3 regions of the Paenibacillus cineris genome follow, and region 2 is predicted to be linked to each of the others. Evidence: predicted binding sites of a transcription regulator. Region 2 holds the regulator's gene; each other region holds the start of a gene.
What was found. Region 2 encodes Rex, which represses fermentation and respiration genes when NADH is low (regulators of the CRP and FNR family bind a similar motif). Its sites were predicted from a motif close to TTGTGAAATATTTCACAA; they were not measured.
Positions count from the first base shown of each region.

Region 1: nadA (quinolinate synthase NadA) is a predicted target of Rex. The motif match lies at 655-672, and genes of this name have one in related genera.
Region 3: KI379_RS27840 (cytochrome ubiquinol oxidase subunit I) is a predicted target of Rex. The motif match lies at 1,495-1,512, and genes of this name have one in related genera.

Region 1 covers NZ_BORU01000007.1:45,550-47,824, forward strand. Annotated here, with positions in the region: gene ftsH (ATP-dependent zinc metalloprotease FtsH) at 1-307, shown strand, start outside; gene nadA (quinolinate synthase NadA) at 749-1,687, shown strand; gene nadB (L-aspartate oxidase) at 1,727-2,275, shown strand, end outside.
Region 2 covers NZ_BORU01000001.1:3,819,185-3,821,459, reverse strand. Annotated here, with positions in the region: gene dinG (ATP-dependent DNA helicase DinG) at 1-568, shown strand, start outside; gene KI379_RS17670 (redox-sensing transcriptional repressor Rex) at 685-1,371, shown strand; gene KI379_RS17665 (amidohydrolase) at 1,325-2,275, shown strand, end outside.
Region 3 covers NZ_BORU01000004.1:242,544-244,818, forward strand. Annotated here, with positions in the region: gene KI379_RS27840 (cytochrome ubiquinol oxidase subunit I) at 1-1,347, opposite strand, end outside; gene KI379_RS27845 (hypothetical protein) at 1,633-2,115, opposite strand.

The DNA.
Region 1 (2,275 bases), on a different contig from region 2:
GATCGAGCAAGGTTATCTTTCTGAAGACGGCCCGAAAGAGGGCGGAAGCGGAAATGATGAAGGTTCTTCCGAGCATGGCGCCCCTGTCATCGACAACGTCGGTGACGTGCGTGTACGCATTCAGGGCAAGGATAATACCAGCCTGCCAACGGAAGAAATTCCGAACGATGTTCCATCCAACTTGCCGAATGACCCGCCAAGCGATATCAACACGGATACGCCGGGCGACATTCCAAATAACAATGATGGAACGAATGAGAATCCAGGTTCGGGCAACGGCGGAACACCGCCGGAATCCAGATCCTAATCCCATTACAACAACAGCCCGGAGACGGTTAGCCGTCTCCGGGTTTTTTGTGTCGTTTGCCAGGAAATATGAGCGGGGGCCATTTGGGGTGTCCAAGCATTGAAGCCGACAACGTTCCGCCTTAACTCTGTTGTACCAGTTAATTTTTTTTGAGGCATAGTAGCGATTGGGGCGGCTGCAAGCTCCAAATAGAAGCGAGGCGGCCTAATCGGACGGAATCGAGCGGGAAGCTTTGTTTTCTTTCGGCTAGATAGCATATAAAGATCATTTTAGTCAATTGACAGTATCGTGAACCTTGTGTAAATTAGTTGATAAACAAGATGGTCTCGAGGTTGCAACGGGCAACTTTGGGAGAATTTTCACAAACTATTCATGATGTTATGAGGTTATGAAGCCATCAACCGGGTAAAATCATGGGATTTCAGAGGGAGTGGGTTACTGGTGGAAGCTCTGGCACTGGAGCATAAGCAGGAACAAAAGCGGGAACTGACGGAGAAGCTGCTTAAGCTGAAGAAGGAAAGAAACGCCATTATTTTGGCGCATTATTATCAAAGGGATGAAATTCAGGAAGTAGCGGATTTCCGTGGCGATTCCTTCCTGCTTGCCCAGAAAGCGGCTCAAACCGATGCGGAAGTCATCGTCTTCTGCGGCGTTCATTTTATGGGTGAAAGCGCTAAGATTCTGGCTCCGAACAAAACGGTGCTGATTCCGGATGAGCGTGCAGGCTGTCCAATGGCCGATATGGTCAACGTGGACGGACTCCGCAAACTGAAAGCGCAGCATCCTAACGCCAAAGTCGTTACGTATATCAACTCTTCGGCAGAGATCAAGGCGGAAACGGATATTTGCTGTACCTCTTCCAATGCGGTAAAGGTGATTCAATCGGTCGATTCCGATGAGATCATCTGGGTACCGGACAAAAATTTGGGTCACTATGTGCAGCAGCATACCGACAAGAAGCTCATCATTTGGGAAGGGTACTGCAATACGCATGATATGCTGACGGTAAAAGACGTTGTGGAGATGAAAGCCAAATATCCCGACGCCGAATTTGTCGTACACCCGGAATGCCGTCCGGAGGTCGTAGCCATGGGCGATTTCGTCGGCAGCACCACGGCGATTTTGGAATACTGCAAAAAATCAAGCAGCAAACAGTTTATCGTCGGAACCGAAGACGGTACCGGATACCAGCTTCGTCTCGACAGCCCGGATAAGGAGTTTCATTTCGCCACCAAGTTTTTGGTATGCCCGAACATGAAGGTGAACAATCTGAAAAAACTGGTGAAGTGTCTGGAAACCATGAAGCCGCAAATCTACGTGCCGCCGGTTGTTGCAGATAAAGCCAGAACTTCTTTAGAGCGCATGTTACAAGTACAGTAGCATGCGCTACTCTTTCTCTTAAGACAGGTGAACAGGCACATGATTCCACAATATCTGGTTGACTTTGATCTGCAGACTTTGCCCCGGACCAAGACGGATGTCATCGTCATCGGCTCGGGCATAGCCGGGTTGTATACGGCGATTCAGGCAAGCCAGGACCGGCACGTCATCATGATCACGAAAAAAGCACTGCTCGAAAGCAACACCCGGTACGCTCAAGGGGGGATTGCCGCGGTCATTTCGGAAGATGATTCCCCGCAGTATCACCGGCAGGATACGCTGATGGCGGGGGCAGGGCTGTGTTCATCCTCCTCGGTGGACCTCTTGGTCAATGAAGGCCCGGAGGGCGTCAAGGAGCTGATCCGGCTCGGCACAACGTTTGACCTGGAGAACGGGGAGCTTGCCCTGACCCAGGAAGGCGCACACAGCCACCGGCGAATTTTGCATGCCAACGGGGACGCGACCGGCTACGAAATTGTCAGAGCGCTGGCGGAGAAGGTTGCGGAGCATGATCATATTGAGGTATGGGAGCATCACTTTGTAATAGACGTTATTACAGAAGACGGCGAGTGCAAGGGAGCACTGGTT
Region 2 (2,275 bases):
CGCCGCGATCGCGACCCACGGCCGGATGCTGGTGCTGTTCACCTCATACCGCATGCTGCGCCAGGTATACGAGCCGCTGAAAGAAGCCCTTGCACAAAGCGACATCGCCGTGCTTGGACAGGGCGTAGACAGCGGCAGCCGCACGAAGCTGATCCGGCGGTTTACGGACAGCAGCGCTTCGGTGCTGCTTGGAACAAGCAGCTTCTGGGAAGGCGTGGACATCCCGGGTGAAGCGCTGACTTGCCTGGCAATCGTCCGGCTCCCGTTTCAGCCGCCGAACCATCCGCTGGTGGAAGCGAAGAGCGAGCTGCTGCAGCGCCAGAAGAAGAACCCGTTCATGAAGCTGTCGGTCCCGCAGGCCGTCATCCGCTTCAAGCAGGGCTTCGGGCGGCTGGTCCGCACCGCCCATGACCGGGGCATCGTCATCGTATACGATACGCGCGTTATCGAATCGTATTACGGGAAGTACTTCCTGTACTCGCTGCCTGGACCGAAAATGGAGCATATGCAGACAGACCAGATGGTTCCGCGCATCTCTGAATGGCTTCATCAGGACGGTGTGTCTTAAATGAGTCCATTAGATAGATTGAACTAAAGCGGTTAGAACAGGAAATTCAATGCAAAACTTTAGTTCAATCTATATAACCAAATAAATATTCAAGCCGTTCAATAGGGGGAACATGCATGAAATCGGAGAAAATATCCGAGGCGGTTGTCCGCAGATTGCCTATATATCTTAGATATCTAAATGAGCTGAACAAGCGGGAGGTGGCCACAGTCTCCTCCCAGGAGCTCGGGCAGAAGCTGGATCTCAACCCGGCGCAGATCCGCAAGGATTTGGCGTATTTCGGGGATTTTGGCCGTAAGGGGATAGGGTATGACGTGTCCTATCTCATCGAGAAGATCCGTCAAATTCTGAATTTGGATCAGCAGATCAACGCGGTGCTGGTCGGAGCGGGGAATCTTGGTCAAGCTTTGTCCAACTATAACTTTTACCTGAAGGAAAATATGAAGATCGTGGCCGTGTTTGACGCCAATCCGTCCAAAATCGGCACACGGATCAACACCTTGACGGTACAGGCCATGGATGAGCTGAAAGAAACGATACAAAGCAAAAATATCCGGATCGGGATCATTACCGTCCCGGATTTCGAAGCACAAAACGTCGCCGATCAGCTGATTGCGGCCGGGATCGAGGCGATTCTGAATTTTGCGCCGACGATTCTGAAGGCGCCGGCTAGCATCCGGATCCATGCTGCCGATTTTACGACGGATTTGCTCAGCCTCGCTTATTATTTGAACAACGGAAAGGACGACACGGAAGATGACGGACAATTTGAAGAGCTCCAGCAGCCGGAGCGCCAATCCTAAATGGGCCATCAAGAACGGCAGCTTTGCCGTTTTGCGGCCGGAGCAGCCGGTATTGCACGGCTGGATGGTCATTGAGGGCGACCGCATCACCTATATCGGTGAAGAGGAGCCGCAGCTGGAGGAAGGCGTACAGGTCGTCGACGGCACGCATTTATTTTTTATGCCGGGCCTGATCAACACCCATGGACATACGGCCATGTCGCTGCTGCGCGGTTACGGGGATGACATGGTGCTCCAGGAATGGCTGCAGGAAAAAATGTGGCCGATGGAAGCGAAATTCACGTCCAATGACGTTTACTGGGGGACTTCGCTGTCGGTGCTCGAAATGCTGAAAGGCGGCACGACGACGTTCCTCGATATGTACGATCATATGGATCAGGTGGGCAAAGTGGTGACTGAGTCCGGCATGCGCGCTGCCCTGACCCGCGGTGTCATCGGTCTGTGCCCGGAGGATGTGCAGCGGCACAAGCTGAACGAAGCCATTCAGTTCGCCAAGGACTGGCACGGGCAGGCAGACGGCCGGATCACGGCGATGATTTCTCCGCATGCCCCGTACACATGCCCTCCTGATTTTATCGAGAAGTTCGTTCAGGCGGCGCATGACCTGGATCTGCCGATGCATACGCATATGTCGGAGACCAAGGCGGAAGTGGAGCAGAATGTACGCGATTATGGAACGCGTCCGGCGATTCATTTGGAGAAGCTCGGCATGTTCTCACGGCCGACGATTCTGGCACACGCGGTCCATTTGACAGACGAGGAAATCGACATTTTGGCGAAGCATCATGTGACGGTATCACACAACCCTGGCAGCAACCTGAAGCTGGCGAGCGGTGTGGCCCGCGTTACCGACATGATGCAGGCAGGCATTACGGTTTCCCTGGGAACCGACAGTGCGGCGAGC
Region 3 (2,275 bases), on a different contig from region 2:
AGCGTTGTCGGCGTACGGTCCTTTTTTGATGACGCGGACGAACAGATACACCATGACCACCGCCAGAATGGCGTAAATGGCCGTAAAAGCAATGATGGAGAACAATACCTGGCCGGCCGTGACGCTCGGCGATACCCCGTCGGCGGTCGTCATCAGACCGAATACGGTCCAAGGCTGGCGTCCAATCTCCGTCATGATCCAGCCCGACGTATTGGCGATAAACGGCAGCGAAATGGCAAACAGCATCAGGCGCATAAACCAGGTGTTGCGGTTGTCGAGCTTTTTGCGTGCCGCAAGATAGGCGCCATACAAGCTGAGCACAATCAGCAGCGAGCCGCTGGCCACCATGATGCGGAAGCTCCAGAAGGTCGTGCGCACCGGAGGAATGTAATCCCCGGGGCCGTACTGCTGTTCATATTGGGACTGCAGCTCCTTCATCCCCGTCACTTCGCCGGAAAACTTGCTGTAAGACAAGAAGCTGAGCAGGTAGGGAATTTGAAATTCCCCGGTATTGGTCTGATTTTTCGTATCGATAAATGCGGTGACCGTCCACGGCGCGGGATCGCTGCTCGTTTCCCAGAGCGCTTCGGTCGCAGCCATTTTCATCGGCTGGGTCTTCACCAAATATTGCGCCTGCTGGTGGCCCACCAGTGCCACGCCGATCGAGGACACAAGCCCGATGATCACCGCGATGGCAAAAGATTTTTTGAAAAAGGCGGTATCCTGTTTCTTCAGCAGCTTATAAGCGCTGACCCCGGTGACCACAAAGGCCCCGGTCATAAAAGCCGCCAGAATCGTGTGCGGGAACTCCAGCAGCAGCTGGCCGTTCGTAATCAAAGCTAGAAAGTCGTTCATCTCCGCACGGCCGTTATGGATCGTATAACCGACCGGACGCTGCATAAAGGAGTTGGCCGCCAAAATCCAGAACGCCGACATCACCGTGCCGAACGCGACCAGCCAGATGCAGATCATGTGGACCTTTTTGGACAGACGCTCCCACCCGAAAATCCACAGGCCGATAAACGTCGATTCGAGGAAAAACGCAAGCAGCGCTTCGATCGCCAGCGGGGCCCCGAAGACGTCACCCACAAAGCGGGAGTAAGCCGACCAGTTCATGCCGAACTGGAACTCCTGCAAAATCCCCGTCACCACGCCGACGGCGAAGTTGATCAGGAACAGCTTCCCCCAAAATTTAGCCATTCGTTTGTACTCTTCTTTGCCTTTGACGACATACATCGTTTCCATGATCGCGATCGTGAACACCAGTCCAATGGACAGCGGCACGAAAAAAAAGTGAAAAATCGTCGTCGCGGCAAACTGGATACGTGACAGCATAACTACATCCATCGTCTCTTCCCTCTTTCCTGTCGTTATTCTTAAAACCCGCCTAACAGGTTCCGATAACTTGGCTTCATCGTTTCTTCCTGTATCATGGCAGACTTTGAATCCGAATATTGTGATAAATGTCACAATGCAAAGCCCAAATCGTTGATTTTGTGAAATTAGTCACAAAATATTAAAAAATGAGGCCCTTCAAGCACAAAAAAGACGCCCGCACCTTTCGGCGCAGCCGTCCAATTCTTCAGTTCCTCTATATATGTTGCCTGCTTCAGGCTCGTTCGTGAAATCATGCTAGTCCCGTGCCACATAGTATTTATTGGTCATGTACCAGGCATCGCCCTTATCGGTCGGCACTCTGCCCTTCTTCTTGTCCAAAAATACGATTTCCTTGCACTTGGAACAATACCATTTGGTCGTGTAGTATTGGGAAAAGGTCGTGTAAGTCGTACCGCATTTGCAATCGACCTTGAAGTACACCCGGTTTTCTTCGTACGCCTTCGACAGCTGATCCGTGTTGTCGGACTCCGAAGAAGGAACCACGGGCTTGATCAGTTCAGCGTAATTGGAGAACCGATTATGCACTTTAAAATCGGCGACCAGCTCCGGATTCAGGCCAAAAAACTCCTTACCGATCGCTGTGATGAATTTCGCATCTGTGCGATAGCACTCGATCCATTCCTGAATCTGCTTATTGGATAAAGGTACAGTTCCTTTAATGCCGCTATTCAAGGTGTAGGTCATGATGCTCAAATTCTCATTGTCTTCATAGAACATTAATTCGGAAACCTCCTTATGATTTCAATTAATAATGTACTACTTCTGAGGGACAGAATCAAAGTGAGAAATAGTGCCAAGTGCCGGAAATATAAAAAAGCCCCCTTTCGGGGGCCTTCCAAAGCGGGAAACCCGCAGCTGCCGGATGTAGAGCGCTTTA